2 regions of the Pseudomonas sp. HN2 genome follow, and region 1 is predicted to be linked to the other one. Evidence: riboswitches for the same ligand, from Rfam matches in the RefSeq annotation. Region 1 holds a riboswitch; the other holds the start of a gene.
The links. A riboswitch is a leader RNA that binds a small molecule or an ion and turns the genes downstream of it on or off. The one in region 1 is predicted to bind cobalamin.
Positions count from the first base shown of each region.

Region 1 (8,005 bases):
ACCACCGGGCGCTCAGCGCACAACCGCTGCCTTCGGCCAGTCAGACGCCAACACCGTTCGGCATCGCCACACCCTTTGCCCGTTCCGACCGTCTCTTTGACGGCCTGCACCACGCCGAACGCATTAGCGCGGTGCCGGGTTTTCAGCGCTGGTACGCCTACGTGAATCCGGGAGAGGCCATCGGCCCGGTCAGCAACGGGTTTCAAAACTATCTTTACCTCGAATTCAGGCAGCCCGACACCGCAAGCCTGCGCCAGTCACTGCTGGCGGTCGCGGACATCGATGTCTATGGCGAAAACGCCAGGGCAGCGGATACCAGACATGTTCTGGTGATCGGCGGGCGCGATTCGGGACTGGATTGGGACATGGCGCGACAGCTGCGCTTTACCCTCGTGCAACAGCCAGCTGATGTCACGGATTACCAGCGTCAGCAGGCAACGCTGGTGCTGACGGCGGATATCGCCGACCTGTCGGCCTACCGCGAAACGATCGAGCGGCTGCACCAGCAACGCCCCTTCGACGCCGTCGTATCGTTCTCGGAACTGGGTTTGTTGCCCGCCTCGCAACTGGGTGAACAACTGGGTATCAGCCACAACAGCCTGCGCAGCGTCGAAGTCAGCCGCGACAAGTTGCGCTTCCGCCAGTTGCTCCAGGGCAGCCGCTACGAGTTGCCGGCTGGCGCGGTCAACAGTGTCGAGGACGTTCGCGCCTTCGTGCTTCGCCACGGCCCGGCCATTGTCAAACCCGTCGATGGCTCAGGCAGCCTGGGCGTCTACGCCATCGACACGGCGGAAGATGCCGAAGGCCTGGCGCTCGCAGGTCGTAATCTGATCGAAGCGTTCGCCCGGGGTGACGAATACAGCGTCGAGTCCCTGAGCCTGGACGGACGCCATCAGATTCTCGGCATCACCCGCAAACACACCAGTGGCGCGCCGGGTTACGTCGAAACCGGGCATGATTTTCCCGCCGCACTCGACAGCGCCAGTCGCGCCCGGATCGAAGACGCAGTGCTGTGGCTGCTCGAACGCATGGGCAATCGTTGGGGGCCGGCGCATACCGAGATCAAACTCGACGGTTCACGCCTGCATTTCATCGAAACGCAGACTCGCTTCGGCGGTGACCAGATCTGGGAAATGGTCTGGAAAACCACAGGCGTGCACCTCGCCGCCAGCACTATCGCCGGCATGACCGGTATTGCGCTGCCGGCGCCTGCAAAACAGTTCGTGAAAATGGCCATCCGCTACATCGAAGCAGACCCTGCAACCGATCCGCAGCCACTCAAGGCCCGTCTCCTGCAACAGCCGTTCGCACTGCGCGCGAGTCTCAATCAGGACAGGTTCGGCCGTCCGATCCGCCGCTCCGCCGATCGCCACGGTTACGTGTTGCTGGCCTGCAGTGACGCGGATGACCCGGCGCTTTTCAATGCCGCGATTTCCAACCCTCCCTTCACTATCCAAGGACAGGTGCAATGACCAAAGACCAGACGCTGTACTACATCGATGGACCGATCAGCCGCGACTTTCCGCTGATCTCGTTTTCCACCAACGTATACGACAACCCGGCCGACATTCTTGGTTCGATCACCGATCTGGCCCGGTACTTCAATGCGGTGGAGTTCGAAATCGGCGAGGATGCCGAACAGGTGTTCTGGTCGCTGGACACCGGTCAACGTGCCGAGCTGGCAGGCCAGATCCGCGACTTTACCCATCGACACGGCATCACGCTTACGGTGCATGCCGGGTGGTGGGGGCGTCAGTACAACCTGTGTTCTGCGGATCAGGCTGAGCGTGCACAGGCCGTGGATTGTCTCAGCGCGGCCGTGGAGTTCTCCCGTACCGCCGGCGCTACCAGCGTGACGTTCCATCCTGGCTACAAGGACCAACTGGACAATGGTGAACTGCTGGACAACCTGATCGCCGCGATCAATCAGGTCAAGGCCCGTTGCAATACCACCGGCATCGCTCTGTGCCTGGAAAACATGGGTGGCCAGCGTCCGAAGTTCCCGGTATTCACGGTCGAGGAACACCTGCGGTTCCATCGCGAAACGGGTTGCTTCGTGACCATCGACGTAACACACCTCTGTTCGCTGATGCCCTACGGCGACGATTTGTTCGCAGCCATCGCCGCACTGGCGCCGGTTACCCGCCACCTGCACATCGCTGACCTCAATGGCACGCATCATCAGCACCTGCCGATCGGCGAAGGCGATCTGCGTCTGAGCGACGTGCTCAATCGTTTCGCGGTCAATGGTTATCGGGGCGTGGCGGTGGTGGAGGAATTCATCCCGCGCTTTTCCACCGAGTATTACCTGGAGAAGGCCCTGGCCTACAAACAGGGCGTAGAGACCCTACTTGCCGACGCGCGACAGAACACCCATGCCGGCTGAATCGAGTCTGGCGAAGCCTGCGGTACACAGCGAGATAGCGACCGGCATCCGCGACGCGCTGCCTTTCGTGTTCTCGCTCTTGCTGACCTTCACCCTGATCGGCATGCTCGGGCGTCGTCATGGCCTGGAGTTGCCGGCCATGGTGGTGTTCAGCGGCACGGTGATGGCCTCGCCGTTGCAACTGACGCTGCTGGAGACGCCCGCGCATCTGCTCAATGCCTTTGGCGTGCTGGTCTCGGCGCTGAGTATCAATTTGCGTTTTCTGGTATTCACCTTGAGCTTGAAATCCAGCCTTGATGGCCCGGTCAAAGCGTTCATCCCGGCGCTGGCGGTGATGGCCAATGCAGCCTTTACGCTGATGTCGATTCGCAAGGAGCAGCAACCGCTCAGCCGCCGCTACGCCAACACCGTGTGTTTTTTACTGTATGCCGCCGCTCTGCTTGGCACCGTGGCCGGCTATTGCTTCGCCAGCCTGGCCGACAATGCCTTGATGGATCACGCCAGCGTGGTGATCGCGATCTTCCTCAGTGCTTCGCTGGGCAAGATGGCCCGCGACCGTCAGAGCTTCCATGGGCAATGGATTGCCGGACTGGCCAGCGCCGCGAGCCTGTTGTGGCTGGGCGAGATCAGCCTGTTGCTGGTGCTCGCGGTGACGGTCCTGACGAGTTATGCCTATGACCGACCCTAGTACGTTCTGGCTGTACGTGGCGATCTGCGCACTGGTGTCGGCGATCTGCCGCTTGCTGCCCCTGGCAGTCAATGTCGAACGACTGTCGGGCGGCGCCCGCACCTTTATCGATCGATTGGGCAAATACACTTCGGTGGCGATGCTGGTGAGTCTGCTGGCCGGATCGCTTGATCCCCTGGTCAGACAGCACGCGGAGAACATGCCGTGGGTGGCGCCAGTGGCGCTGGCCTGGTTGCTGAGCCTGACGCGAATCAAGTCCTACTATGCGTTTCTGATCGCTTTGGCGTTATACGTGCTGCTCGCAATGCGCTAGCGGTCGATTGACGGCCATCGCCGCCCATGCTCTCCTACACACCTTGTTACGGGTGCCCTTCACAGGGTGAAACGGGAAACCGGTGAATCATGTGCTTTACTCAAAGCCCATGTCAGTCCGGTGCTGCCCCCGCAACGGTAAGCGAGCGAAGCGTCAGATCCACTGTGCCCCGGCATGGGAAGGTGATGCTTGCAGGTCGGCCTGGTGCCAACCCCTCGTGAGCCCGGAGACCGGCCCGCAACACCCAGCGCGCACCCGTGCCGCTGACCACAAACAAACCCGCGGTGGGCGGGCGCTGTTCGAAATCCCCGCGTGCCCGGCTTGCAGGGATTTTCATGCGCTCGATTCACCCGCTGACATTTCAGAGGGAAGCGCTATGTCGATCATCAGCAATACCGTCAGCCACACTGACCACATCTCTAGCACAGCCACTTTGGGCCAACGCGTGGCTGCCGCCCTCTTCGCCTCGATCCTCGGTGCCAGCCTGGTCTGGTTCGCCGGTTTCTCGCACATCGAAGCGGTGCACAACGCCGCTCACGATACCCGCCACAGCGCCGCGTTCCCGTGCCACTGAGGCCTGCCGAGATGATCAAGCGTATCGCGCAAACCGCAGGCTTCACCGGCTTGCTGGCCGCCCTGCTGCTGACCCTGCTGCAGAGTTTCTGGGTATCGCCATTGATTCTTCAGGCCGAAACCTTCGAGAAATCCGAACCGGTCGCCGAAGTCCACGAGCACGCCGCCGGCACCGCTGCCCACAGCCATGATGCCGAAGCCTGGGAACCGGAAAACGGCTGGCAACGCGTGGTCTCGACCACTGGCGGTAATCTGGTGGTGGCGGTGGGTTTCGCCCTGATGCTCGCCGGCCTGTACACCCTGCGCGCGCCGACCAGGACTTCGCAAGGTCTGCTCTGGGGTCTGGCCGGTTACGCCACGTTCGTTCTCGCACCGACCCTGGGCCTGCCACCGGAGTTGCCGGGTACCGCAGCTGCCGATCTGGCGTCGCGGCAGATCTGGTGGATCGGCACTGCCGGTTCGACCGCGGTCGGTCTGGCTCTGCTCGCCTTCAGCCGCCATTGGCTGATGAAGATCCTCGGTGTGGCGATCCTTGCCGTACCCCATGTGATCGGCGCGCCGCAACCGCAGGTGCATGCCATGCTCGCGCCCGAAGCACTGGAAACCCAGTTCAAAATCGCTTCGCAGCTGACCAACATAGCGTTCTGGCTGGCTCTGGGCCTGATCAGTGCGTGGTTGTTCCGCCGCAAAAGCGCAGGCCATTATCAGGCATGACCGATGACCGATGACCGCGCCGCGCAGCCGCTGGTTGTCGGTTTTGGCTGCCAGCGCGGCTGCCCGGCCAGTACGATGCGCGCGCTGCTCGATCAGGCGTTGCAGGCGCATCGCATTGAACTGCGAGCCATCAGGGCGTTGGCCAGTATCGATCTGAAGCGCGACGAACCGGGTCTGCTGGAGCTGGCCACCCAGTTGAATCTGCCATTGCAGTATTTCAGCAGTGCCGAGCTGGCCGTTTACCAGCCGCGTCTCAGCCATCATTCGCAGATCGCTTTCGAGCGCACCGGTTGCTACGGCGTCGCCGAAAGCGCTGCGCTGGCCCTGGCCGAGCAGCTGATTCAGGCGCCGGCAAAACTGCTGATCTCCCGGCAGAAATATGCCCAGGCCACGCTGGCATTGGCCGGTGCGGGGTAAAATCCGGATAATTCCCGCCATCGATCATGAGCACACTTCATTTGAAGTGCGGCTGCGCTTCTCCTCAAGGATTCAACGATGACCGTCTACTTCATCGGCGCCGGCCCCGGCGACCCGGAACTCATCACCGTCAAAGGCCAGCGCCTGATTCGCAACTGCCCGGTGATCATCTACGCCGGTTCACTGGTGCCCACGGCAGTGCTGGAAGGCCACCAGGCCGAAACCGTGGTCAACAGCGCAGAACTGCATCTGGAACAGATCATCGATTTGATCAGGGCCGCCCATGCCAAAGGTCAGGATGTCGCGCGTGTGCATTCGGGAGATCCGAGTCTGTATGGGGCGATTGGCGAGCAGATTCGCTATTTGCGTGAGCTGGGCATTCCTTTCGAGATCATTCCCGGCGTGACGGCCACAGCGGCCTGCGCAGCGCTGCTGGGCGCCGAGTTGACCCTGCCGGACATCTCGCAAAGCGTGATCCTCACTCGCTATGCCGACAAGACGGCGATGCCGGCCGGCGAAGAACTGGCGAGCCTGGCGCAGCATGGTGCGACCATGGCGATTCATTTGGGGGTCAATCATCTGGAGAAGATACTGGTCGAACTGCTGCCGCATTACGGCACGGATTGTCCGATTGCAGTGATTCATCGGGCGACGTGGCCGGATCAGGACTGGGTGGTTGGCACGCTGGCGGACATTGCCGGGAAGGTCGAGGCCAAGGGGTTTCGGCGTACGGCGCTTATTCTGGTCGGGCGAGTGTTGGGCAGTGAGGTGTTCAGCGAGTCTTCGTTGTATCGCGCCGGGCATGCGCATCTGTACAGACCCTGAAAACAAGTGTGGCGAGGGCGCTTGCTCCCGCTGGATCGCGGAGCGATCCCAGCCTCAGACGCCCCATTCATCACGGGTAAATGCGTCGCCTGAGTTGTGACTGCTACGCAGTCAAGCGGGAGCAAGCTCCCTCGCCTCAGTGCCGTTTCAGTACACAGCGAACGCCTTAATAGTAGGCGTTTTCTTTCTGCGTATGGTCGGTCACGTCACGTACACCTTTGAGTTCCGGGATGCGCTCGAGCAAAGTGCGCTCGATGCCTTCCTTCAGGGTTACGTCAGCCTGGCCGCAGCCCTGGCAGCCGCCACCGAACTGCAACACGGCGATGCCGTCCTCGACCACATCGATCAGGCTGACCTGACCGCCGTGGCTGGCCAGCCCCGGGTTGATCTCGGTTTGCAGGTAATAGTTGATGCGCTCGTTGACCGGGCTGTCGGCGTTGACCATCGGTACCTTGGCGTTCGGCGCCTTGATGGTCAGCTGGCCGCCCATGCGGTCGGTCGCGTAATCGACGACCGCGTCGTCAAGAAACGCTTCGCTGAAGGAATCGATGTACGCGGTGAAGCTTTTCAGCCCCAGCGCCGTATCTTCAGGCTTCTCTTCGCCCGGCTTGCAGTAGGCAATGCAGGTTTCGGCGTACTGAGTGCCAGGCTGGGTGATGAAAACGCGGATGCCGATGCCCGGGATGTTCTGCTTGGAGAGCAGATCGGCCAGATAATCATGGGCGGCGTCGGTAATGGTAATAGCGGTCATAAAAACTCCTCGCAGGCTTGGGCGCAGTTTACGCCAAATGACGCGGCTGACAAAGTCCTAGTATTTTTGTCGGAAAACGCCGGATTCGCGACTCCGCCCAGCGCCTCGTGGCATCGTCAGGCCCGCTTGCGCGCGCGGGCGGCCACGTAAACAAATGGATACTGAAACAGGCACAAGGCATATATATGTATGCCTCGGGGATTTTTTCGGCCTATATATTCACCGCCTTCGTTTACTTGCAAGTTCCATTGCACTTATTTCAAAGGCGCTCAATGAATACATCGTTATCAGGGTTCTATAGCCGAACGCCGCCGCGCAGACTGCAGGATCTCAACCACCTGATCAGCTACCTGCACACCCTCGTTGGTGAGCATTTCAACAGTGACCCACGCGACCTTTACTATCACCCTCCTGCCAGTTCTGCGCTGGGGCGCGAATGCCGGGAAGCATTTCGGGTTTTGAACAAGCTGGAAGAGGATGAAGACTTTATCAGGCATATTTCAACGCCGGTCGGCGTCGATAAATCGCCTCTAGGCAATGACTTCCTATACGACCTTGTATCGTTCCACTTGAGCTCAGCCAAGACGCCAGCGCCCTCCCCCCCGGAAGTTTTCAGCATAGCCGGTCACTCAGTGATTCTCAGAGAGGTCCCGGTCTACTGGTCTATCGACGTCGATGTCTTGCTGGATATTCACCGTAAAGTCGGCAACGGCGTCAAAAGCGACGGCTCGGTCAGGCTCGATCTGGTGCTTGCCTACTACTCGCTGCAACCGCAGCGGCCCGCCACCAGCGCCGACTGGCAGCGCCTTCTGCACAATCTGGTTGACCATCGCGCACTGTGGCTGCTTGGACATGACGGGCACGTCAGTGACATTGAGCACCTGTTGGGCGCTGCGGGTGATCAAGCGATCATGCGCATTGTTCGCCAGATTGAAGTGGAAAAATCCCGCTCGCTGTTGGCAAACCTGCTGCCGGAAAAACTCAATGACAAACTGGAGAAGTTGGCCAACACCACCCCCGTCGCTCTCCTGGAAACCGCTCTGGGTTCTGCAAAGAACCTGCAACTGGCTCAACGCATTGCCAACGAACTGGACTGGTACGGTGCAGGCGACAACCAGCAGTGCCCCCCTGGCGTGTTGAAAAAACTGTTGTGGCGAGCGCTCTGGTTAACGGTAAAACCCGACGCCCACAGTAATCATCGAAACGAGTTGCAGATCTTTATCGAAACCGGCAGCCGCTACGCTTGCATACGGCAATCGCTGGTCGAGCATTTCCAACGAACGCTTGGCGTCAACCAAACCACCGCCTTACTGGCAGTCGCGATTTTCAAAAGCAATA
Region 1 is NZ_CP085885.1:2,791,428-2,799,432, reverse strand. It holds gene LIS66_RS12245 (ATP-grasp domain-containing protein) at 1-1,472, shown strand, start outside; gene LIS66_RS12240 (sugar phosphate isomerase/epimerase family protein) at 1,469-2,386, shown strand; gene LIS66_RS12235 (AzlC family ABC transporter permease) at 2,376-3,074, shown strand; gene LIS66_RS12230 (hypothetical protein) at 3,061-3,387, shown strand; cobalamin riboswitch at 3,421-3,641, shown strand; gene LIS66_RS12225 (CbtB domain-containing protein) at 3,764-3,961, shown strand; gene LIS66_RS12220 (CbtA family protein) at 3,973-4,674, shown strand; gene LIS66_RS12215 (cobalamin biosynthesis protein) at 4,678-5,091, shown strand; gene cobM (precorrin-4 C(11)-methyltransferase) at 5,170-5,916, shown strand; gene nfuA (Fe-S biogenesis protein NfuA) at 6,083-6,667, opposite strand; gene LIS66_RS12200 (SET domain-containing protein) at 6,940-8,005, shown strand, end outside.

Region 2 (8,005 bases), 720 kb from region 1:
TGGTCATGGCCGACATTCTGGTCATCCCCAAAGGCTCGAAGAACAAGGACGCGGCGATGAAATTCCTCGCCAACGCCAGCAGCGCCAAGGGCCAGGCCGATTTCTCCAACCTGACCGCCTACGCCCCGGTCAACCTCGACAGTGTGGAGCGTCTGGATTCGACGCTGGCGCCCAACCTGCCGACGGCTTACGCCAAGGATCAGATCACCCTTGATTTCGCATACTGGGCCAAGAACGGTCCGGCTATCGCAACACGGTGGAACGAATGGCTGGTCAAATGAAAATCGCGGCCACTGCGCCCCGTCCCTCCACTGCCACCGGGAGCGCCGCGGGCGCTACCGGCTCGGCCTTCAAACAACGCTGGCGCGGCGCCGGCAACCTCGTCCCGGCGCTGTTGTTTCTCGGCCTGTTCTTCCTCGCGCCGCTGATTGGCCTGCTGCTGCGCGGCGTGCTGGAACCGGTGCCTGGCCTTGGCAACTACGAACAACTGTTCGCCAACTCGGCCTATGCGCGAGTGCTGCTCAACACTTTTTCGGTGGCCGGGCTGGTGACGCTGTTCAGCCTGCTCCTGGGCTTTCCGCTGGCCTGGGCAATCACCCTGGTGCCGCGCGGCTGGGGGCGCTGGATCCTCAACATCGTGCTGCTGTCGATGTGGACCAGCCTGCTCGCCCGCACCTATTCGTGGCTGGTGCTGTTGCAAGCCTCGGGGGTGATCAACAAAGCGCTGATGGCCATGGGCATCATCGATCAGCCGTTGGAAATGGTGCACAACTTGACCGGCGTGGTGATCGGCATGAGCTACATCATGATTCCGTTCATCGTGCTGCCGTTGCAGGCGACCATGCAGGCCATCGACCCGATGATTCTGCAGGCCGGCTCGATCTGCGGCGCGAGTCCGTGGACCAACTTCTTCCGGGTGTTCCTGCCGCTGTGTCGGCCGGGTCTGGCCTCGGGCGGTCTGATGGTGTTCGTGATGTCGCTCGGTTACTACGTCACCCCGGCGCTGCTTGGCGGGGCGCAGAACATGATGCTGCCGGAGTTCATCATTCAGCAGGTGCAATCGTTCCTCAACTGGGGCCTGGCCAGTGCCGGCGCTGCGTTGCTGATCGCAATCACCCTGGTGCTGTTCTACTTCTACCTGAAGCTTCAGCCGGAATCTCCGGTTGGCGCCAGTAACGCGAGGTAAGCCGACATGCTCCTGACTCCCAATGCCATGAGCCGGCGCATGCGCTTCGGCTTGTATGCAACCACCGGGCTGATCGGTCTGTTCCTGCTGTTGCCGATCGTGTTCATCGTGCTGCTGTCGTTCGGCTCCTCGCAGTGGCTGGTGTTCCCGCCGCCGGGCTGGACGCTGAAATGGTACGGCCAGTTCTTCTCCAATCCCGACTGGATGAACGCCGCTGCCGCCAGTCTCAAGGTTGCCGTGCTGACCACCATTTGTGCCGTGGCCCTCGGTTTGCCGACGGCGTTTGCGCTGGTGCGTGGACGCTTTCCCGGACGCGAGATGTTGTATGGCCTGTTCACCCTGCCGATGATCGTGCCGCTGGTGATCATTGCCGTGGCGGTGTACGCGCTGTTTCTCAAGCTCGGCTACACCGGGACGATGTTCGCTTTCGTCGTCAGCCATGTGATCGTTGCGCTGCCGTTCACCATCATCTCGATCATCAACTCGCTGAAGCTGTTCGATCAGTCGATTGAAGACGCCGCCGTGATCTGCGGTGCCTCGCGCTTGCAGGCGGTATTCAAGGTGACATTCCCGGCGATCCGTCCGGGCATGGTCGCCGGCGCCCTCTTCGCCTTTCTCGTTTCGTGGGACGAAGTGGTGCTCAGCGTGATGATGGCCAGCCCGACCCTGCAAACCCTTCCCGTGAAAATGTGGACCACCCTGCGCCAGGACCTGACCCCGGTAATCGCCGTCGCTTCGACGCTGCTGATCGGCTTGTCTGTTTTGGTCATGGTGATCGCCGCCGCCCTGCGCCGGCGCAACGAAATCAGCGCCTGAGCGCCCAGGAGTACGACATGAGTGCCGTGATCAAAGACGCATCCCAGCAGAACGACAAACCCCTGGTCAGCCTGCGCAACCTGAACAAGCACTACGGCGATTTTGCGGCCGTCGACAATATCTCGCTGGACATCAAGGACGGTGAATTCCTCACCTTCCTCGGCTCCAGCGGCTCGGGAAAAAGCACGACGCTGTCGATGCTCGCCGGCTTTGAAACACCGAGCAGCGGCGAGATCCTCGTCAATGGCCAGTCGCTGGTCAACGTGCCCCCGCACAAACGCGACATCGGCATGGTCTTCCAGCGCTATTCGCTGTTCCCGCATCTGTCGGTGCGCGACAACATCGCCTTCCCATTAGCGATTCGCAAACTGGCAGCCGCCGAGCGCGAAAAACGCGTCGATGCAATGTTGAAACTGGTGCAGCTCGAACAGTTCGCCCATCGCCGCCCTTCGCAACTGTCCGGCGGTCAGCAGCAACGTGTCGCCATCGCCCGGGCGCTGGTTTACGAGCCGCGCATTCTGCTGATGGACGAACCACTGGGCGCGCTGGACAAGAAGCTGCGCGAGGACTTGCAGGATGAACTGCGCCAGCTGCACCGCCGCCTGGGCATCACCATCGTCTACGTGACCCACGACCAGGAAGAAGCCATGCGTCTGTCGCAACGCATTGCGATTTTCAGCCACGGCAAGATCGTCGGTCTGGGCAGTGGTTATGACCTCTATCAGAATCCGCCGAATGCGTTTGTCGCGTCGTTTCTGGGTAACTCGAACTTCCTCAAGCTCAAGGCGCAAGGCAATGCGGCGGCAAGTTTCGAGGGGCAGTCGTTGTCGATTCGGCTGACGGCGGGCTTGCACACCGATCAGGATGTGCTGCTGATGGTGCGGCCGGAAAAGGCCTTGGCGCTGAGCACGCAGCAAGCGCTGGATGAGCCGCTGGCGGCGGGTTGGAATGAGGTTTCGGCGAACGTGGTGGAGGTGCTGTTTCTCGGTGAGAGCCAGACGTGCAGCGTGGTGACTGCAGGCGGGACGTCGATGACGGTAAAAGCCCTGTCGGCGGCGGGCATGCCGCTCAAGGCTGGCGACCCGGTGCGAGTGCGCTGGGCGACGGCGGATGCGTGCGTTTATACCGAATGGACCGAGAGCGATTTGAACAAGGCCGCAGGTGCCCACTGATTGCGCTGAGTCAGTTGGATCTAACCCCTCACCCCAGCCCTCTCCTCCAGGGGGGCGAGGGGGAAAGGGAGCCGATCTTCATGCTGTTCAAATGTAAGATCGACTCGGTATCGCACCTCGGCGTATCTCGCAACAACACCTCGGTCAGTCCCCTCTCCCTCTGGGAGAGGGCTAGGGTGAGGGCAAGCAGGCGACGCGGTCTCAGCCAATGGCCCGGTACCCTTCAATCTCATCCGGCCACGCCGTCAGCACTTCGAATCCGGTCTCTGTCACCGCGACCATATGCTCCCACTGCGCCGACAACGAGCCGTCCTTGGTCAGCACGGTCCAGCCGTCCGGCATGTTCTTCACATGGCGCTTGCCGGCATTGAGCATCGGTTCCACGGTGAAGATCATCCCGGCCTTGAGCTTCAGACCCTGACCGGGAAAACCGTAATGCAGGATCTGCGGCTCATCGTGATAGATCTTGCCGATGCCGTGACCGCAATACTCGCGGACCACGCTGAAGCCCTCCGCCTCCGCCAGGCGCTGGATCGCATGGCCGATATCGCCCAGCGTCGCGCCCGGTTTGACTGCGCGAATGCCTGCGCACATGGCCTCGTAGGTGGTCTTGATCAGGTGCTGCGCTTCGGCGGTCGCCTCACCCACCACGTACATGCGGCTGGTATCACCGAACCAGCCGTCCTTGATCACGGCGATGTCGAGGTTGACGATGTCGCCGTCCTTCAACGGCGTGCCCGACGGAATCCCGTGACACACCACATCGTTGACCGATGCACAGACGGTTTTCGGGAAACCGTGATAACCGACATTGGCCGGCACGGCTTTCTGCACATTGACGATGTAGTCGTTGCACAACCGGTCGAGCTCATCGGTGGTCACGCCGGCCTTCACATGCGGCACCAGCATCGCCAGCACCTCGGCAGCCAGTTTGCCGGCGGCGCGGGATTTTTCGATGTCGGCGGGTGTGTTGATCCTGATCTGGTTTCTCATGCGCTGACGGCTTCCTGTGTCAGTTGGTGCAGATCCAGTCCGCCGTTCTGTTCGGCGCGGATCAGCAGGCGGCAAATGGCGCTGTGGTCGAGGTTGGGGTGCAGCTCGGCGAGCATGCCGATGCGCATCCAGTGCTCGGCCTGCGCGTTGATCGAGCGGCTGAGTGCGTTGCTGGAGATGCGCAGATTTTCGTGCATGTCCTCTGAAATCTTTACGATGCCCATATATGAATCCACTACGATATGTATATGTTTCGTATACTAGCCAAACATTGCCACGGATTGCAAACGCTCCGGCATGGAAACACAGCAGATTCGGCTCCCCTTCACCGGCCTGATCGACTACCATGCCCGCGCCGGTTTCCACACGGAATTAATAGGGAATCCGAAATGCTTGCACAGCATCAATCGGAACTGCCCCCGCAACTGTAGGTGCCGAGCCTGCTCCTCGACTGCCACTGGGTAATCCCCGGGAAGGCCGGAGCATGGCGATGACGCATCAGTCAGGAGACCTGCCGGCACAGTGACTGACTAACCGGCGGGGTGTCCGGGAAGGACATCGTGCCGTGCGCTTTTTCACCATGCCGGCCTAGCGCAGTTTCCACGACCGCGCCCGAGGTGTGTTTCCAGACCGTACCCGCCCGCTCCCGTACGGTTCCCCCTGGAGACTGCCCCATGCTGCTGCCCCGCGTTGCCACCCTGCTCACCTCTCTGAGCCTCTGCGCCCTGGCGCAAGCGGCGCCGACTGCCTATCCGCTGACCGTGGAAAACTGCGGCAGCAGCCTTACTTTCCAGCACGCGCCCGCACGCACGGTGACCATCGGCCAGGCCGGCACCGAAATGCTCTATGCCTTGGGCCTGGGCGACAAGGTTGTCGGCACTTCGCTGTGGTTCAACGACGTGCTGGGCACATACAAAGCGCAGAACGACAGGATCGAGCGCCTCGCCGATAACGAGCCGAGTTTCGAAGCGGTGATCGGCAAACGCCCGGAACTGGTCGCCGTCGAGCTGGAATGGATGGTCGGCCCGCAAGGCGCGGTCGGCACCCGCGAGCAGTTTCACGAGCTGAAGATTCCGACCTACCTGCTGCCCTCCGATTGCGAAGCCAAGGACAACCTCGTCGGTGCGGACGGCACGCGGCTGGCGCCGTTTCGCATCGACAGCGTCTACAAAGGCGTGAGCCAACTGGCGGCGATTTTCGACGTGCAGGCGCGTGGCGAACAGCTCAATGAGCAGCTCAAAGCCAGCCTCGCACAATCGATCGCCACCGCGAAAAACCAGCAGGGCAAAGACGTCAGCGCCCTGGTGTGGTTCTCCAGCGCCGAGATGGACATCGAGCCGTTCGTGGCCGGGCACAAAGGTGTGCCCGATTTCATGCTCAGCACCCTCGGCGTGCGCAACATCGTCGAGTCGGATGAAGAATGGCCGACCGTCGGCTGGGAAACCATCGCCAAGGCCAATCCGACGTTTCTGGTCATCGCGCGCATGGATCGCCGGCGTTTCCCGGCTGACGACTACCAGAAGAAGCTCGCCTTCCTGCGCAGTGATCCGGTGACGCGCAACATGGACGCGGTCAAGCACAACCGCATCATCGTCCTCGACGCCATGGCCATGCAGGCCAGCCTGCGCACCTTCGATGGCCTCGCACAACTGGCCACCGCCATCAACGGCTACGACCTGTCGCAATGAGCAGTCGCGTGATCCGTGCCCTGCTGGTTCTGTTGACGCTGTCGGTCGCGCTGATCGGCGGTGTGGCCATTGGTGAGACCTCCATCGAGCCGAGCGTGGTGCTGCAAGTGCTGGCGAACAAGCTGTGGGGCGCCGGTTATGTGCTCGACCCGATCGACGAAGGCATCGTCTGGAACTATCGCCTGACCCGCGCGCTGGTCGCGGCGGCCTGCGGTGCCGGCCTGGCGACATGCGGGGTGATCCTGCAATCGCTGCTGCGCAATCCGTTGGCCGATCCGTATCTACTGGGGATTTCCGCAGGTGCCTCGACCGGCGCGGTGATGGTCGCCCTGCTCGGCGTCGGCGCCGGAGCGATCTCGCTGTCGGCCGGTGCCTTCGCCGGTGCGGTGACCGCGTTCGTGCTGGTGATTCTGTTGGCACGGGTCAGCGGCTCGGCCAGCGGCACCGGACAGATCATTCTTGCCGGGATTGCCGGCTCGCAGCTGTTCAACGCCCTCACGGCTTTTCTGATCACCCGCTCGGCCAGCTCCGAACAGGCGCGCGGGATCATGTTCTGGCTGCTCGGCAATCTCGGCGGCGTGCGCTGGCCGTCGGTGTGGCTGGCAGTGCCGGTGGCTGTGTTGGGGTTGGTTGTTTGTCTGTGGCATCGCCGGGCGCTGGATGCGTTCACCTTTGGCGCGGATTCGGCGGCGTCTCTCGGCATTCCAGTACGACGTGTGCAGATTCTATTGATTGGCTGCGCCGCGCTGGTAACGGCGGTGATGGTGTCGATTGTCGGCTCGATCGGCTTTGTCGGTCTGGTGATTCCCCATGCCGCGCGGTTGTTGCTCGGCACCGGTCATGCGCGTCTGCTGCCGGCCAGTGCGCTGGGCGGTGCGGTGTTTCTGATTGCCGCCGATGTGCTGTCACGCACCCTGATCAAGGGTCAGGTGATTCCGGTCGGCGTGATCACCGCGCTGGTGGGCGCACCGGTGTTCGCGCTGATTCTGGTGGGTCGGAGATCGGCGCGATGAACCCGGTTCTGAGTTGTGCGAGTGTGGGCTTCAAGGTGCGTGGTGCCGAGTTGCTCCACGGTGTCAGTCTCGATGTTCAGCGTGGTGAAACCCTCGGTATCGTTGGCCCGAACGGCTCCGGCAAATCCACATTGCTGAAACTGCTCGCCGGCCTGCGTGAACCGAGCACAGGCCAAGTGCGGCTCGACGGCCAGGCGCTTTGCAAGTTGTCCCGGCGCAGCATCGCGCAAACGCTCGCCGTGGTTGAACAGCAGGCCGATACCGACGATGGCATTCGCGTGTTCGACGCCGTCGCGCTGGGGCGCACGCCATGGTTGTCGGCGCTGCAACCGTGGTCGCCGGCCGATGCCGCCATCGTCGAGCAAGCGCTGGTCGACGTTGACGCCGTGCACCTGCGCAACCGCCTCTGGCGCAGCCTCTCCGGCGGTGAACGCCAGCGCGTGCACATCGCTCGCGCCTTGGCGCAGCGCCCGCAGATTCTGCTGCTCGACGAGCCGGCCAACCACCTCGACATCCAGCATCAATTGAGCATTCTGCAAGTGGTGCGCACTCTGCCGGTGACTACGCTGATCGCCCTGCACGATCTCAATCAGGCGCTTAAATGCGATCGCCTGGCGGTGCTGGAACGCGGGCGGCTGGTGGCGCTCGGCGAACCGCTGCACGTGCTGACGCCGGAGCGCTTACAGACGACCTTCGGGGTCAGGGCGCACTACCTGACGGATCCGTTCGATGGCGCGCAGATATTGCGTTTTCATTCATGAACGATTGCATGTGCGTGGTCTGCCAGACCGGGTCCTTGTCGACCTGAGCAATGGCAAAACCCTTGCGCTGCCAGAACTCGATGGCGCCCGGCAGAAACGGATGGGTGTGCAGGTAGATCAGCTCCACGCCGTTGGCTAGCGCGTGTTCCTTCAACGCCCGATACAGCGCACCAGCGAGTCCTGATCGGCGCTGCGAAGGCAGGACGAACAGGCGCACGACTTCCACCACTTTCAGGCCGGGGTACACCAGTTGCGGGAAGCGTCGGTCATACGGCAGATAGCCGATCGAGGCGACGATCTGCCCTGCATGACGAGCGATCAGAAAGCAGCCTGCGCCATGCAGATAAACCTCGGCGAAACGCGCCAGATCGTCAGG
Region 2 is NZ_CP085885.1:3,514,290-3,522,294, forward strand. It holds gene LIS66_RS15155 (ABC transporter substrate-binding protein) at 1-281, shown strand, start outside; gene LIS66_RS15160 (ABC transporter permease) at 278-1,186, shown strand; gene LIS66_RS15165 (ABC transporter permease) at 1,193-2,002, shown strand; gene LIS66_RS15170 (ABC transporter ATP-binding protein) at 2,020-3,174, shown strand; gene map (type I methionyl aminopeptidase) at 3,376-4,167, opposite strand; gene LIS66_RS15180 (ParD-like family protein) at 4,164-4,391, opposite strand; cobalamin riboswitch at 4,507-4,701, shown strand; gene LIS66_RS15185 (ABC transporter substrate-binding protein) at 4,842-5,855, shown strand; gene LIS66_RS15190 (FecCD family ABC transporter permease) at 5,852-6,868, shown strand; gene LIS66_RS15195 (ABC transporter ATP-binding protein) at 6,865-7,629, shown strand; gene LIS66_RS15200 (GNAT family N-acetyltransferase) at 7,568-8,005, opposite strand, start outside.
Region 2: linked by a shared signal. The riboswitch ahead of LIS66_RS15185 (ABC transporter substrate-binding protein) and the one ahead of LIS66_RS12225 (CbtB domain-containing protein) in region 1 are both predicted to bind cobalamin.